Saccharobesus litoralis: one gene and its partner. Each later gene encodes a partner of the first gene's protein in a complex. Links are inferred from orthologs where the notes say so. Each region holds a gene or a part of one and is shown in the gene's direction. Other genes may lie near its edges. The genes, in order: nusB and rpsJ.

Region 1 (7,192 bases):
GCGTTAACACGCCTCGTTTGTGTTTATTTATTTGCTTGAAAATTTATCAAGTAAATGCTGATTTTTTTAAGGTAGATTGCAGTAGGCAGCCGTAGTGAAAACTTATACAATACGCGCCCAAACAAGTTACCCCAAGTTCAAATCTACTTTGCTATTCTATAGGAGAGCACATGTTAACTCGCAGCATGAATATCGCTGATTTCGATCCGGAATTATATCAATCAATTCAAGATGAAACTCGCCGTCAGGAAGAGCATATCGAATTGATTGCTTCTGAAAACTATTGTAGCCCACGCGTTTTAGAAGCACAGGGTTCACAATTAACAAACAAGTACGCAGAAGGTTATCCGGGTAAGCGTTACTATGGTGGCTGTGAGCATGTTGATGTAGCTGAAAGCTTAGCAATCGAGCGTGCCAAACAATTATTTGGTGCAACTTATGCAAACGTTCAGCCGCATTCTGGTTCGCAAGCTAACGCTGCTGTATTCCAAGCGTTACTTCAGCCGCACGATACTGTATTAGGTATGAGCTTGGCTCATGGTGGTCACTTAACTCACGGTGCGCATGTTAACTTTTCAGGTAAAACTTATAATGCAGTTCAGTATGGTTTAAACGAAGAAACTGGCGAGATTGATTACGAGCAAGTGGCTGCGTTAGCTAAAGAGCATAAGCCTGCTATGATTATCGCTGGTTTTTCAGCGTATTCAGGCATTGTTGACTGGGCTAAGTTCCGTGAAATTGCGGATGAAGTGGGTGCTTATTTAATGGTTGATATGGCGCACGTTGCTGGTCTTATCGCCGCTGGTGTTTACCCATCACCTATGCAATATGCTGATGTTGTAACTACAACTACTCATAAAACATTAGCCGGACCACGTGGTGGCTTAATTTTATCAGCTAAGTCTGATGAAACGATCGAGAAGAAATTAAACAGTGCGGTTTTCCCAGGTGGTCAAGGTGGTCCTTTATGTCATGTAATTGCCGCTAAAGCAGTTGCTTTTAAAGAAGCTTTGCAACCTGAGTTTAAAGCTTACCAAGAGCAAGTGGTGAAAAACTCAAAAGCTATGGTTGCTGTATTACAAGAGCGTGGCTATAAAGTTGTTTCTGGTAAAACAGATAATCACTTATTCTTAGTTGATTTAATCGACAAAGATATTACGGGTAAAGATGCTGACGCAGCACTTGGCAACGCTAACATTACTGTTAACAAAAACTCTGTACCTAATGATCCGCGTTCACCTTTCGTTACTTCTGGTTTACGTATCGGTACTCCTTCTATTACACGTCGTGGCTTTAAAGAAGCTGAAGCTAAAGAATTAGCTGGCTGGATCTGTGATGTTTTAGATGACATTGAAAACCAAGATGTTATTGAAACAGTAAAAGCTAAAGTATTAGACGTGTGTAGTCGTTTACCAGTTTATGCTTAATATTGCTTAGCTAGCTTTTTGAGTTAGTGATAAAGGTCGCATTTGCGGCCTTTTTTGATTTAAAAAACGATTGAGTAAGTCATGCATTGTCCGTTTTGTAACCAACAAGAAACCAAGGTCATAGATTCTCGCTTAGTGGCTGAAGGCCATCAAATTCGCCGTCGCCGTGCTTGTTTACAATGTAATGAGCGTTTTACAACGTTTGAAATGGCTGAATTAGTCATGCCGCGAGTGGTAAAAACGGATGACACGCATGAACCATTTAATGAAGACAAATTGCGCAGTGGTTTAATCAGGGCATTGGAAAAACGCCCAGTTAGCGTCGAGGAAACTGAGCAACTGATTAATCGGGTTAAATCTGAATTGCGAGCGACAGGCGAGCGACAGATTTCAAGCCAATTAATTGGTAATTTAGTCATGGAGCATTTACGTAAGCTGGATCAAGTGGCCTATGTTCGCTTTGCTTCTGTTTATCGCTCATTTGAAGATGTGGCTGAATTTGGCAAAACAATTGCGGGATTAAAAAGCTAACTATGTTGACTAAGGATGATTTTTATTGGATGGCTAAAGCCATTCAATTAGCCAAAAAAGGCTTGTATACCACGTCTCCCAATCCAAGAGTGGGTTGTGTCTTAGTCAAATCTGGGCAAGTGATAGGTGAGGGCTTTCATCTTAAAGCGGGTGAATTACATGCCGAGCGCAATGCAATAGCCGATGCAAATAATAAAGGCCATATCACTAAAGGTGCAACCGCTTATGTTACGTTGGAACCTTGCTCTCATCATGGTCGTACACCACCTTGTGCTGATGGTTTAATAGAAGCGGGAATACAAAGAGTGGTTGTCGGTATGGTTGATCCTAATCCGCAAGTCGATTCTAAAGGGGTCGCTAAATTACAAGCTGCTGGTATAGAAATCGACACTCTTTGTTTGGCACAAGACTGTGAGCAACTGAACCTTGGTTTTACTAAACGTATGCGAACCGGACTACCTTATGTCCGTCTTAAACTGGCTGCGAGTATTGATGGCCGAACGGCAATGGCAGATGGCGAAAGCAAATGGATCACAGGGCCGCAAGCGCGTGCTGATGTTCAGCATTATCGCGCACAAAGTTGTGCCATTATTTCAGGTTCGGGTACGGTCGAAGTGGATCAACCGGCATTAAATGTTCGAAAAAGTGAACTAACAAGTTACCCAACTGACGATGTCAGACAGCCTCTGCGGGTCATTATCGATAGTAAGAAAAAAGTAAGCGCGAGTAATCGATTCTTTTCACACAATAGCCCAACTTTGTTTGTGGGAATATCAGCTGAACGCCCCGAATTGCCAGACAATGTTACTTATCGTCAAGTCGCTAGCAAGCGCGTAAGAGGCGAAGATAAAGTGGATTTAACGGATGTACTGGCTTATTTAGCGACACAGGGAATTAATGACGTTTGGGTTGAAGCGGGAGCCCACATGGCAGGGGCATTTATTGAAGCCGATTTAGTCGATGAACTAATAATTTATCAAGCGCCGCTGCTGATGGGTGAACAGACGTTTGGCTTGGTTAATTTACCTGAGACCGATAGCTTAGCGCTCGCTCATCGGTGGTCGTATCAAAGCGTGACGCAAATTGGTGAAGATTTAAAACTTATTTTACATAAAAAAGGATAAAGCCTCTTATTATGTTTACTGGAATTATAGAAGCGGTTGGCCACATAATGGCGTTAAGTCCTGTGCAAAATGGCTATCAGGTTAAAGTGGCCGTCAATGGGTTAGATATGCAAGATGTGCGACTCGGTGATTCTATAGCTGTTAATGGCACCTGTTTAACCGTAACTCAGTTTGATGCGCAATCTTTTCAGGCTGATGTGTCCTCTGAAACGGTAAAGAGAACAAAATTTTCCTCTCTTTCGATAGGCTCAAAAGTCAATTTAGAGAAAGCGTGCACACCTAATACGCGTTTAGGTGGTCATATTGTGAGTGGCCATGTTGATGGTGTTGCCAACTTAAAGCAAATTCAAGACAATGGCAATGCGACAGAATATTGGCTAGAAGCGCCGGCAGATTTAGCTAAATATATTGCTGTAAAAGGTTCAATTACCGTTGATGGTATTAGTTTAACGGTTAATGAAGTATCTGGTAATCGGTTTAGGTTAACCATTATTCCTCATACGGCTGAGCAAACGACGATTGTTAAATGGCAGGTCGGCGATAAAGTGAATATTGAAGTTGACGTGATTGCGCGCTATTTAGAACGTTTAATGAATTATCAAACACCACAACAACAAGATCAAAATATGATGAACTTGTTAGCTAAATCAGGTTTTATCAAATAAGATCATATAAGCCTCGACTCTAAAATAATGCGAAAAAAAGCATCGACGCCAAAAGCGAGAAAAAAATGAAATTGAATACTGCTGCAGAATTAATCGAAGAGATCCGCCAAGGCCGAATGGTGGTGTTAATGGATGATGAAGATCGTGAAAATGAAGGCGATTTAATCATGGCGGCTGAGCATGTTACACCTGAAGCCATTAACTTTATGGCAACCTATGGCCGAGGCCTAATTTGTATGCCGTTAACCGCAGAGCGCTGCGAACAATTAAATTTACCTTTAATGGCTGATCGAAATAAAGCGGCATTCGCCACTAATTTTACGGTTTCAATAGAAGCTGCGGAAGGTGTTACCACTGGTATTTCAGCGGCTGACAGAGCCACCACGATATTAGCGGCGGTAGCGAAAGATGCACAACCAGAAGATATAGTGCAGCCTGGTCATATTTTCCCATTAATGGCGCAAGACGGTGGTGTATTAAATCGAGCCGGTCATACCGAAGCCGGTTGCGATTTAGCTAGATTAGCAGGGTGTGAACCCGCGGCTGTTATTGTTGAAATTTTAAAGGATGATGGCAGCATGGCACGTCGTCCAGATTTAGAAACATTCGCTCAACAACACAATTTAAAAATAGGTACAATAGCTGATTTAATTGAGCATAGAAATACCACCGAAACAACGATTGAAAAAATTGCTGAGTGTAAATTACCCACAGCATACGGTGAGTTTGATTTAGTTACATTTAAAGATACAATTGATGATCAAATTCATTTTGCCTTAAAAAATGTAGATATTGATCCTGATAAACCGACTTTAGTTCGGGTTCATTTAATTAATACGTTTAACGACTTGTTACGCTCTACAAGGGATAACAAAAGTCATTGGTCACTTAATCAAGCAATGAAGAAAATTGCCGATGAAGGTGGTGTGGTATTGTTACTTGGTAAAAATGAAACCGCTAACGAGTTGATCAACATAGTTGAACGATTCGCAGCTGAAGACGCGGGTAAAAAAGTTAAAGTTAAACCTGGCTTTGGTACATCACGTACCGTGGGTGTTGGTTCACAAATATTGGCCGAGCTCAATGTTGGTAAAATGCGCTTATTGAGCGCCCCGAAACGTTATCACGCCCTTTCTGGTTTCGGTTTAGAAGTCGTAGAATATGTAACAGAATAAAGTCAAAATTTATTCGTAACGAGGGCGCGGTTTTTGTTACACTACGCCGAAAATTTTTACTCCAATAATTGATAGGATATTTCATGCAGGTTATCGAAGGTCAAGTATCTGCTAAAGGCAAAAAGTTTGCCTTAGTTATAGCTCGTTTTAATGCGTTTGTTGTTGAAAGCTTAGTTGAAGGGGCAGTTGATGCGCTAAAACGTTATGGCGACGTAAGCGCTGATGATATTACTTTGATCCGTGTACCCGGCGCGCATGAATTACCTATTGTAGCGAAGAAAGTCGCAGCATCAGGTAAATACGACGCTATTATCGCTCTAGGTGCAGTTATTCGTGGCGGTACACCGCATTTTGATTTCGTTGCAGGCGAAGCGAGTAAAGGCTTGTCGCAAGTTGCATTGGAGTTTACTACGCCGGTAGCCTTTGGTGTTATCACCACCGAATCTATTGAGCAAGCTATTGAGCGTTCGGGTACAAAAGCAGGTAATAAAGGGGCAGAAGCCGCGTTAACTGCAATTGAAATGGTCAACGTTTTAGATCAAATTTAAGGTACGACATTGAAAGGTTCACAGCGTAGAAAAGCTCGTCAGCTTGCGGCACAAGCCATTTATTCTTGGCAAGTGACGAATAATCGCATTGCAGATGTTATTGAAGCAATGGAAGAAGAAAACGACGTTAATGAGTTTGATGTCGTTTACTTCAAAAAGCTAGTTAATGGTGTGGCAATGACTGCCGACAATCTCGATATTGCTTATAAGCCGCACTTGGCGAGAGATATTGCTGAAGTTGATTTGGTTGAAAAAGCCATTTTGCGCGTTGCAACGTATGAATTAAGCGATTGTAAAGAAGTACCTTATAAAGTCGTTATCAATGAAGCGATTGAAGTGGCTAAAGTGTTTGCAGCTGATGATAGCCATAAATTTATTAATGGTGTATTAGATAAAGCGGTTAAATTCATTCGCAAATCAGAGTTTAAAAAGTAGTTATCGTGCCCAAAGCATTGCTGGTAATGTTTAGTCAAAGCGATCGGGTTTTAGGGGAAGCTGTCAAGCTTTGAGACCCCATGAGCATATGCTCTATTATGTGATTGGGGCGAGTAAGCGCAGACAATGAACCATAAAGCCTGAGCGAGAAGACTATATGAATGAATTTGCTTTAATCAAACAATATTTCCACCAGCAATCAACGCCAGACAAAGGCGTAATTTTGGACAAAGGTGACGATTGCGCCTTGCTTTCGCCGCCTATCCATCAATCCCTAGCCGTTACGACAGATACACTGGTATCTGGCCGCCATTTCCTGCCTGAAATTGATCCTTTTGCGCTTGGTCATCGTGTATTAGCGACAAACTTAAGTGATTTAGCCGCGATGGGTGCCAACCCAAAATGGTTTAATTTAGCACTGACGTTACCCAACTTTGATGCCGATTGGTTAAAAGCCTTTAGCCAAGGCTTATTTAATTTGGCATCGCAATTTCAGTGCCATTTGATAGGTGGTGATACCACTAAAGGACCATTGTCGATTACCATCAGTGCGTTTGGTGAAGTGGAAGCAAGCAAAGCTTTAACCCGTTGTGCCGCGCAAGTTGGTGATGATATTTATGTTTCTGGCACCATAGGTGATGCAGCTGCGGGGCTGGCAGCTTACACAGATAAAAACTTTGCAGCGCAACGCATAGTGTCTGAGCAAAGTGTCATGTTTTTAAAACAGCGTTTTGACTTACCTCAACCTAGAGTTTCACTAGGGAAAAAATTGTTAGGTATTGCTAATGCCGCTTTGGATATTTCAGATGGACTCGTTGCTGATTTAAATCATATATGTCAACGCTCAGAGTTGAACGCGGTTATTCACTGTGAAAGCTTGCCGCTAGCGCAACATCATAAAGATGCAGTTGGCTTTGAGCAAGCTCTTGTCAATGCTTTGTCGGGTGGTGATGATTATGAGCTTTGTTTTACAGCCCCTAAAGCCCAGCGTCAAACAATAAAAAACATCGCCAACGATCTTCATTTACCTTTAACCCTGATAGGCGAAATGCTTGAATGCGCAGAAGGGCCGCAGCCTACTTGTTCTGTGTTAAACAAGGGAAGGGTGCAAAATCTCGCTAAACACGGTTTTCAACATTTTTAACCTGAGCCACTAATTGCTGATTCACCGGTGTCTTTATCGCTAATTCTTGGCCTTTTTTGACTATATATCCGTTGATATAGTCAATTTCAGTACGGCGTTTGTTATATACATCTCGGTTCATGGATGAGAAGTTTTCACCCGTT
Region 2 (7,907 bases), 5.3 Mb from region 1 along the record:
TTCCACCAAATACGGCGGCAAAGAGTCCAACGAGTATAGCACCATATAATCCAGCTTCTGGCCCAAGCCCAGACGCTACGCCAAATGTTAAGGCTAGTGGTAGTGATACTATAGCGGCTGTTAACCCTCCTAATAAGTCCCCTCGAATATTTCTTAAATGGAATAAATTAAACATAAGCGCTAAGTACGTAATTTTAGGCGGGTATTTTATATAAATTCCTGGCAATGTAAAAAGTATCTCCCTTTTAGTGCAGGCTATTTGGGGTATTTCTACTTTTTTACGATAAAGGTCTGGTTTTTTTATAAGGTGTGTTTATGCTGTTGGCTGAATTTTCAGCTTAATGGATAACAATAATGAATAATAAGTTGCAGCAATTACTTGATAATAATCAGCAATGGGCAAAAAACGTAGAGTTAGAAACGCCTGGTTTTTTTGAGAAATTGTCAAAGCAACAAACGCCAGAATATCTATGGATTGGTTGTTCTGATAGTCGAGTGCCCGCTAATCAAATTGTTGGTTTAATGCCCGGCGAAGTCTTTGTGCATCGTAATATTGCCAATCAAGTTATCCATACCGATCTTAATTGTTTATCTGTGATCCAATTTGCGGTTGATGTTTTAAAGGTTAAGCATGTCATTGTGTGTGGTCACTATGGGTGTGGCGGGATAGATGCCGCAATGCAAGAGAAACCTTGTGGTTTAATTGATAACTGGTTGCGCCATATTCAAGATACTCAGTTTAAATTTAGGCGACAGTTAGGTGAAATTAACAAAATTGAACAATTAGATCGAATGTGTGAATTCAATGTTGTACAACAAGTTTTGAATGTTGCTCGCACGACTATTGTGATGGATGCGTGGGAGCGTAATCAGGAATTAACGATCCATGGTTGGATTTATGGTTTAACTGATGGCCTAGTTAAAGATCAACAAGTCACGATAGCTTCCACTGCGGAAGCTGAATCGTTAGCCATTCGTTTTGATATTTAAGAAAACAAAACATACGGATGATGACCAGCTAATGCTGGTCATCCGCAGCAGTGATTTTTTGCAGTTGCACAAAGTCAGTTTGACCTTGTAGCACCTTGTAGATCCCATCCTGGACTAAGGTACGCATACCACCTTTCATCCCTTCTACTTTTATCGCAGTTGCTGTGCCGCCATCATTAATAATGTGGCGCAATTCAGGCGTTATCTCTAATAATTCATGCAAACCTGTTCGTCCTTTGTAGCCGGTATCGCCACAGGTTGCACAGCCTTTGGCTCTGTATAAGTTGACTTCGTTAATATCTATACCTAATTCATTGAAGTATTGTTCACCATATTGGCGAACCAAGAAATCTAGCTCTTCTTTTTCTGGTTTGTATTCTTCTTTACACTTACCACATAACGTACGGATTAAACGCTGCGCTAAAATACCTACACAGGCATCCGAGAAGTTGACAGGATCAAGACCTAAATCGATTAAACGCGTTACGGTTTCTGGTGCTGAGTTAGTATGCAGGGTCGACAATACCATGTGCCCTGTTAATGACGCCTCTACGCCAGCATGAGCTGTTTCTCGGTCACGCATCTCACCAATTAGAATGATATCTGGATCGGCACGCAAGAAGGCTCGCAAAGCGGTTTTAAAGTCGAAGCCGATTTTGTTGTTCATTTGTACTTGTTGCAGGCCAGGTTGCGTGATCTCTACAGGATCTTCCGCTGTCCAAATTTTCTTATCTGGCGTATTGAGTTTGCCTAATACAGCATGCAAGGTGGTGGTTTTTCCTGAGCCCGTTGGACCTACTACTAATATAATGCCGTGAGGTTTTTGGATCATCTTGAGTAGGCTGTCATTGTTTCTTGGTGACAAGTTGAGCTTATCAAATGGCATAGCACCGCCTGATGCCAGAATACGCATAACCACACCTTCACCAAATACGGTAGGAATGGTCGCTATACGCACTTCCACCAAGTTTCCGTTAATTTTAACGGCAAATTTACCATCCTGCGGTAAGCGCTTTTCAGCGATATCCAGTCGAGCCATGATTTTAATTCGAGCGACAGCAGCCGGATGATGTGAGGCAGGAAGTTGTAAAATTTCTTGGCAAACACCATCGATACGCATACGAACTTTAGTGGGGGAGGTGCCTTTATTAGGGTCAATATGGATATCTGATGCATCAAACTCTTTGGCGTCATGCAGTATTTTATTAACAAGGCGGACAACTGCTGGCGCTTCTTCGGTTAAGATTTCATCGCTACCGATTTCCTCATCGCCACTGTCATCTTCTATTTCATCCAGGATGTCGCCCAAGTCGCCTAGTTGGTCATCGCTACCAGTTGTTGACCCCATGTACTTGAGGATATTTGTTGGTAAGCCGACACAAATATCATAATTGATTAAGCCTGTCGCACTTTCAATTTCCATTAATAGTTCGGCATTATTTGGCTCAGCCATTAAGATAATGGCATTTTCTTCAACATCAGCCAAAATGACGACACAGTTTCGCTTGCGATATTGGTCATTAAGTTTTTCATTTAATGCGTGTAAATGATATTTCTCGGGATCATAGCTAACGTGTTTGACTTGGTGAAATACCTCTAGCGACATTGCTACTTGCTCAGGCATGAGCTTGGCATCTTCAATGAGTCGTCTTATAGCATCTGCGTGGTTACGGGCGTTAGACTCAATGCGTTTTAGCTCGCTTTCCGTTACCCATTTTTTATGACGTAAATATTCAAAAGGCCCACTAGTGCCACCAAGTTCGTAGCGAAACTTTTGACCAATAAAGTCTGCTAACTCTTGAGCTTGGGTGTGGTCGTCTAAACTGAAATCTAAACCATCCTTTTTATTAATCAGTTGCAGCACACCTAACAGTATATGGTTGGCAATAATAGGTACGACCAACATATTGCGAGTAACAAATTGCGACTGTTTATCGAAACGGTCAGCAAATTTTAGTTTAGGGTGGTGCCGGTGCAGTTCATCTGGGTTCTGCACGTTTTCAATCATGATCCCTTGTTTGGCAAAGGCAACATAGCCCGCTATCGATTGAGGTCCAATAGGTACGCGAATTTCTCTTAACTCATTACCTGATTTATAGCGACTAACAATATCAAAGCTATTTTTATTGCGTTGATAAATTGTAATGCGGTCACAATCGAACAGTTCCAATATTCTAGATTCAAATTCAGGGAAGCTTTCGGAGAAACTCGTTACATTTTGAATTTCTTTTAATAGCTCTGACAAGCGCTGATAGAAAACCGTTTCAGACATGTTGCACCACTAATGTTTATAAATTTTGTTAGGCGAGAATTTTATCGCTTAGCTAATAATAGTAGACAATTGTAAAAAGCAGATAAAACTGCAGGTTAGACAACTATTAAAGGCCGCGAATATAAAACCAATCTTATCAGGTGTTTACTGCTAAAGGCGACTGTTAAATAAAGCAAAATAACGCTTGCTAATATTTAACCAGTCTGTATAATTCGCGCCCACTGTATTTTGAATACAGAATCAACAAGACCCCGATAGGGGGTCGTAAATATTTGTGGCGTCCCCCTCTAGTTAGTAGAGAGGTTGGGTTGCTTTGTTCTTTTTGTTCTTTTTTGGAAAATTGATCAATGTCAAATCAAAGAATTCGCATTCGATTGAAAGCATTCGATCATCGTCTGATTGACCAGTCAACGATGGAAATCGTTGAAACTGCTAAACGCACTGGTGCTCAGGTCCGTGGTCCTATTCCTTTACCTACACGCAAAGAGCGTTTTACGGTTCTAGTTTCACCTCACGTTAACAAAGATGCTCGTGATCAGTACGAATTACGTACCCACAAGCGCATGTTAGACATCGTTGAGCCAACTGATAAAACAGTTGATGCATTGATGAGATTGGATTTGGCTGCAGGTGTTGATGTTCAAATCAGCCTAGGCTAATTGGCATTCAGACAATCGAAAGATTAAGAGGTTATTAACATGGCTATTGGTTTGGTCGGTCGTAAAGTGGGCATGACTCGCATCTTCACTGAAGAAGGCGCTTCTGTTCCAGTTACGGTAATCGAGGTTGAAGCCAACCGTGTCACGCAAGTGAAAACTGTTGATACAGACGGTTATAACGCAATTCAAGTTACTACAGGTTCAAAAAAAGCGAACCGTGTAAATAAGCCACAAGCTGGTATCTTCGCTAAAGCAGGCGTTGAAGCTGGTCGTGGTCTTTGGGAATTTCGTTGTGACGCTGACGCTGGTATCGAGGTTGGTTCAGAAATTAAAGTCGACATCTTAAGTGATGTTGCAAAAGTAGACGTTACAGGCACTTCTAAAGGTAAGGGTTTCCAAGGCGGTATCAAGCGCTGGAATTTCCGCTCTCAAGATATGACTCACGGTAACTCTATTTCTCACCGTGCAAATGGTTCTATCGGTCAGTGTCAAACACCTGGTCGTGTATTTAAAGGCAAAAAAATGTCTGGCCATATGGGTGCTGAGAAAGTAACTACTCAAAACTTAGAAGTTGTACGCGTAGATGCAGAGCGCAACTTAGTGTTAATTAAAGGTGCTGTCCCTGGTGCTACTAACGCTAATGTTATCGTTAAACCTGCAGTTAAGGCGTAATCGGAGGTAGATGATGGAATTAACTTTAAAAGACGCTTCTGGCGCAGTAGAAGTTTCTGACGCTACTTTCGGTCGTGAGTTCAACGAAGCATTAGTGCATCAAGTTGTTGTTGCCTACTCAAATGCAGCTCGTCAAGGTTCTCGCGCTCAAAAGACTCGTTCAGAAGTAAGCGGTGGTGGTAAAAAACCATGGCGTCAAAAAGGTACAGGTCGTGCCCGTGCTGGTACTATCCGTAGTCCAATTTGGCGTACTGGTGGCGTTACATTCGCTGCTAAACCACAAGATTTCAGCCAAAAAGTTAACCGCAAAATGTACCGCGGTGCGATCAAGAGCATTCTTTCTGAGCTTGTTCGTCAAGAGCGTTTGGTTGTTGTTGAAAACTTTGCTGTTGAAGGCCCTAAAACTAAAGCTTTAGTAGCTAAGTTAAATGAATTAGAGCTTAACGATGTTTTAATCGTGACTGAAGAGTTAGATGAGAACTTGTTCTTAGCAGCTCGCAACTTAATTAAAGTTGACACTCGCGATGTACAAGGTATCGACCCAGTTAGCTTAATTGCATACGACAAAGTATTAATTACTGCTGGTGCAGTTAAACAACTTGAGGAGGCGTTAGCATGATCAGTGAAGAACGTTTGCTAAAAGTATTGTTAGCACCACATGTATCTGAAAAATCGACTTTAACTGCAGAAAACAATAATACTATGGTTTTCCAAGTTGCGACTGATGCTAATAAAGCAGAAATCAAAGCGGCAGTTGAAAAATTATTTGAAGTTAGCGTTGAAGGTGTTCGTACCGTAAATGTTAAAGGTAAAACTAAGCGTTTCGGTCAGCGTTTCGGTAAACGTAAAGACTGGAAAAAAGCTTATGTTACTTTAGCAGAAGGTAGCAACATCGCTGACTTGTCTGGCGCTGAGTAACTGGAGGATATGAAGAATGGCAGTTGTTAAGTGTAAACCTACGTCTGCAGGTCGTCGCCACTTAGTTAAAGTGGTCAATCCTGAGTTACATAAAGGCGCGCCTTACGCTCCTCTTTTAGAGAAAAACTCTAAGTCAGGTGGTCGTAACAATAAAGGTCGTATCACGGTTCGTCACGTTGGCGGTGGTCATAAGCATCACTACCGTTTAATCGACTTTAAACGCACTAAAGATGGTATTCCAGCTAAAGTGGAACGTTTAGAGTATGATCCTAACCGTAGCGCGAACATTGCATTAGTTTTATACGCAGACGGTGAGCGTCGTTATATTCTTGCTCCAAAAGGTGTGAGTGCTGGCGATTCAATCCAGTCTGGTGTTGATGCACCAATCAAAGCGGGTAACACATTACCAATGCGTAACATCCCAGTAGGTACAACTGTACACGCTGTTGAATTACGCCCAGGTAAAGGTGCTCAATTAGCTCGCTCTGCTGGTACCTACGTTCAAATCGTTGCTCGCGACGGTGCATACGTTACATTACGTTTGCGCTCAGGCGAAATGCGTAAAGTTTTAGCTGATTGTCGTGCGACTATCGGTGAAGTGGGTAATGCTGAACACATGCTTCGTCAATTAGGTAAAGCAGGTGCTAAGCGCTGGCGCGGCGTACGTCCTACCGTACGTGGTGTAGCAATGAACCCGGTTGATCACCCACATGGTGGTGGTGAAGGTCGTACTTCTGGTGGCCGTCATCCAGTATCACCTTGGGGTACTCCAACTAAGGGCTTCAAAACCCGTAAAAACAAGCGTACTGATAAATATATCGTACGTCGTCGTAATAAGTAATTTAGAGGAATCACCATGCCACGTTCTCTCAAGAAGGGTCCTTTTATTGACCTACACTTGCTGAAGAAGGTCGAAACAGCGGTGGAAAGCGGTGCCAAGAAACCTATTAAGACTTGGTCTCGTCGTTCAGTGATCATCCCTGACATGATCGGACTGACCATTGCTGTCCATAATGGTCGTCAACACGTTCCTGTATTCGTAACTGACGAAATGGTCGGTCACAAATTAGGTGAATTTTCAGCAACTCGTACTTATCGCGGCCACGCTGCAGATAAGAAAGCGAAGAAGCGTTAAGAGGGTAGATAGATGGAAGTTTTAGCTAAACATAAATTTGCCCGTCTTTCTCCACAAAAAGGCCGTTTAGTTGCTGATCAAGTACGCGGTTTACCAGTAGAGAAAGCGCTAGACATTCTTAAGTACAGCCCTAAGAAAGGCGCTGACTTAGTTAAGAAAGTTTTAGAATCTGCTATCGCTAATGCTGAGCACAACGAAGGCGCAGATATTGATGAGTTAGTAGTTGCTAAGATCTTCGTAGACGCAGGTCCAACGATGAAACGCATCAAGACTCGTGCGAAAGGTCGTGCCGATCGCATCATCAAGCGTACAAGCCACATTTCAGTGGTTGTTTCGGATAGCTAGGAGAATAAATAATGGGTCAAAAAGTACATCCTAATGGTATTCGCCTAGGTATCACTAAGCCTTATAAAGCTACCTGGTATGCGAATTCAAACGAGTTTGCTGATACTTTGCATAGTGACCATAAAGTACGTCAGTACTTGACAAAAGAACTTGCTAAAGCATCAGTTTCTCAAATCGTTATCGAGCGTCCTGCAAAGAGTATTCGTGTGACTATTCACACTGCTCGTCCAGGCGTTGTTATCGGTAAAAAAGGTGAAGATGTTGAAAAGCTACGTCAAAAAGTAGCGGTATTAGCTGGTGTTCCAGCTCAAATCAATATCTCTGAAGTACGTAAACCTGAGCTAGACTCTAAATTGGTTGCTGAAAGCATTGCAAGTCAATTAGAGCGTCGTGTTATGTTCCGTCGTGCTATGAAGCGTGCGGTTCAAAACGCTATGCGCATTGGCGCTAAAGGTATCAAGGTTGAAGTTAGCGGTCGTTTAGGTGGTGCTGAAATCGCACGTGCTGAATGGTATCGTGAAGGTCGTGTACCACTTCATACTTTACGTGCAGACATCGATTACGCAACTGCTGAAGCTCTAACTACTTACGGTATCATTGGTATCAAAGTATGGATCTTCAAAGGTGAAGTTTTAGGTGGCCTTCCTTTACCAGGCGCTCAACAAGAAGAGCCTAAGCAACGTAAAGGTAAGCAGCGTAAGCCTAGAGGAGAGCGTTCATAATGTTACAGCCAAAAAGAACTAAATTCCGTAAGCAATTTAAACTACGTAACCGTGGTTTAGCGCAAACCGGTAACAAAGTTAGCTTTGGTACATACGGTCTTAAAGCTACTGAGCGCGGACGTATGACTGCTCGTCAAATCGAAGCAGCTCGTCGTGCTATGACTCGTGCAGTTAAGCGTCAAGGTAAAATCTGG

The links.
Region 2: the proteins of nusB (region 1) and rpsJ are in contact, whole or in part, in a solved structure (PDB 3D3B), measured with the Escherichia coli proteins. The link is inferred for Saccharobesus litoralis from one-to-one orthologs.

What each region holds. Positions count from the first base shown.
Region 1 is NZ_CP026604.1:72,785-79,976, forward strand. What follows is about bases 4,240-7,192. They hold nusB (transcription antitermination factor NusB), read left to right. Parts: upstream 4,240-5,479; coding sequence 5,480-5,905; downstream 5,906-7,192. Other genes in these bases: ribBA (bifunctional 3,4-dihydroxy-2-butanone-4-phosphate synthase/GTP cyclohydrolase II), read left to right, coding at 4,240-4,922; ribH (6,7-dimethyl-8-ribityllumazine synthase), read left to right, coding at 5,006-5,470; thiL (thiamine-phosphate kinase), read left to right, coding at 6,063-7,049; C2869_RS00330 (ketopantoate reductase family protein), read right to left, coding at 7,024-7,192. Outside these bases: glyA (serine hydroxymethyltransferase), read left to right, coding at 171-1,427; transcriptional regulator NrdR, read left to right, coding at 1,509-1,958; bifunctional diaminohydroxyphosphoribosylaminopyrimidine deaminase/5-amino-6-(5-phosphoribosylamino)uracil reductase RibD, read left to right, coding at 1,961-3,082; C2869_RS00305 (riboflavin synthase), read left to right, coding at 3,094-3,747; more of ribBA, read left to right, coding at 3,813-4,239. UniProt on the Escherichia coli protein: Part of the processive rRNA transcription and antitermination complex (rrnTAC). The complex forms an RNA-chaperone ring around the RNA exit tunnel of RNA polymerase (RNAP).
Region 2 is NZ_CP026604.1:5,324,553-5,332,459, reverse strand. Bases 2,325-5,265 are described here. They hold rpsJ (30S ribosomal protein S10), read left to right. Parts: upstream 2,325-3,609; coding sequence 3,610-3,921; downstream 3,922-5,265. Other genes in these bases: rplW (50S ribosomal protein L23), read left to right, coding at 5,209-5,265; rplD (50S ribosomal protein L4), read left to right, coding at 4,607-5,212; rplC (50S ribosomal protein L3), read left to right, coding at 3,961-4,593; C2869_RS20340 (GspE/PulE family protein), read right to left, coding at 2,325-3,262. In the rest of the region: C2869_RS20350 (SulP family inorganic anion transporter), read right to left, coding at 1-175; can (carbonate dehydratase), read left to right, coding at 355-990; more of C2869_RS20340, read right to left, coding at 1,019-2,324; more of rplW, read left to right, coding at 5,266-5,511; rplB (50S ribosomal protein L2), read left to right, coding at 5,528-6,352; rpsS (30S ribosomal protein S19), read left to right, coding at 6,368-6,646; rplV (50S ribosomal protein L22), read left to right, coding at 6,659-6,991; rpsC (30S ribosomal protein S3), read left to right, coding at 7,003-7,713; rplP (50S ribosomal protein L16), read left to right, coding at 7,713-7,907. UniProt on the Escherichia coli protein: Involved in the binding of tRNA to the ribosomes. Part of the processive rRNA transcription and antitermination complex (rrnTAC). The complex forms an RNA-chaperone ring around the RNA exit tunnel of RNA polymerase (RNAP).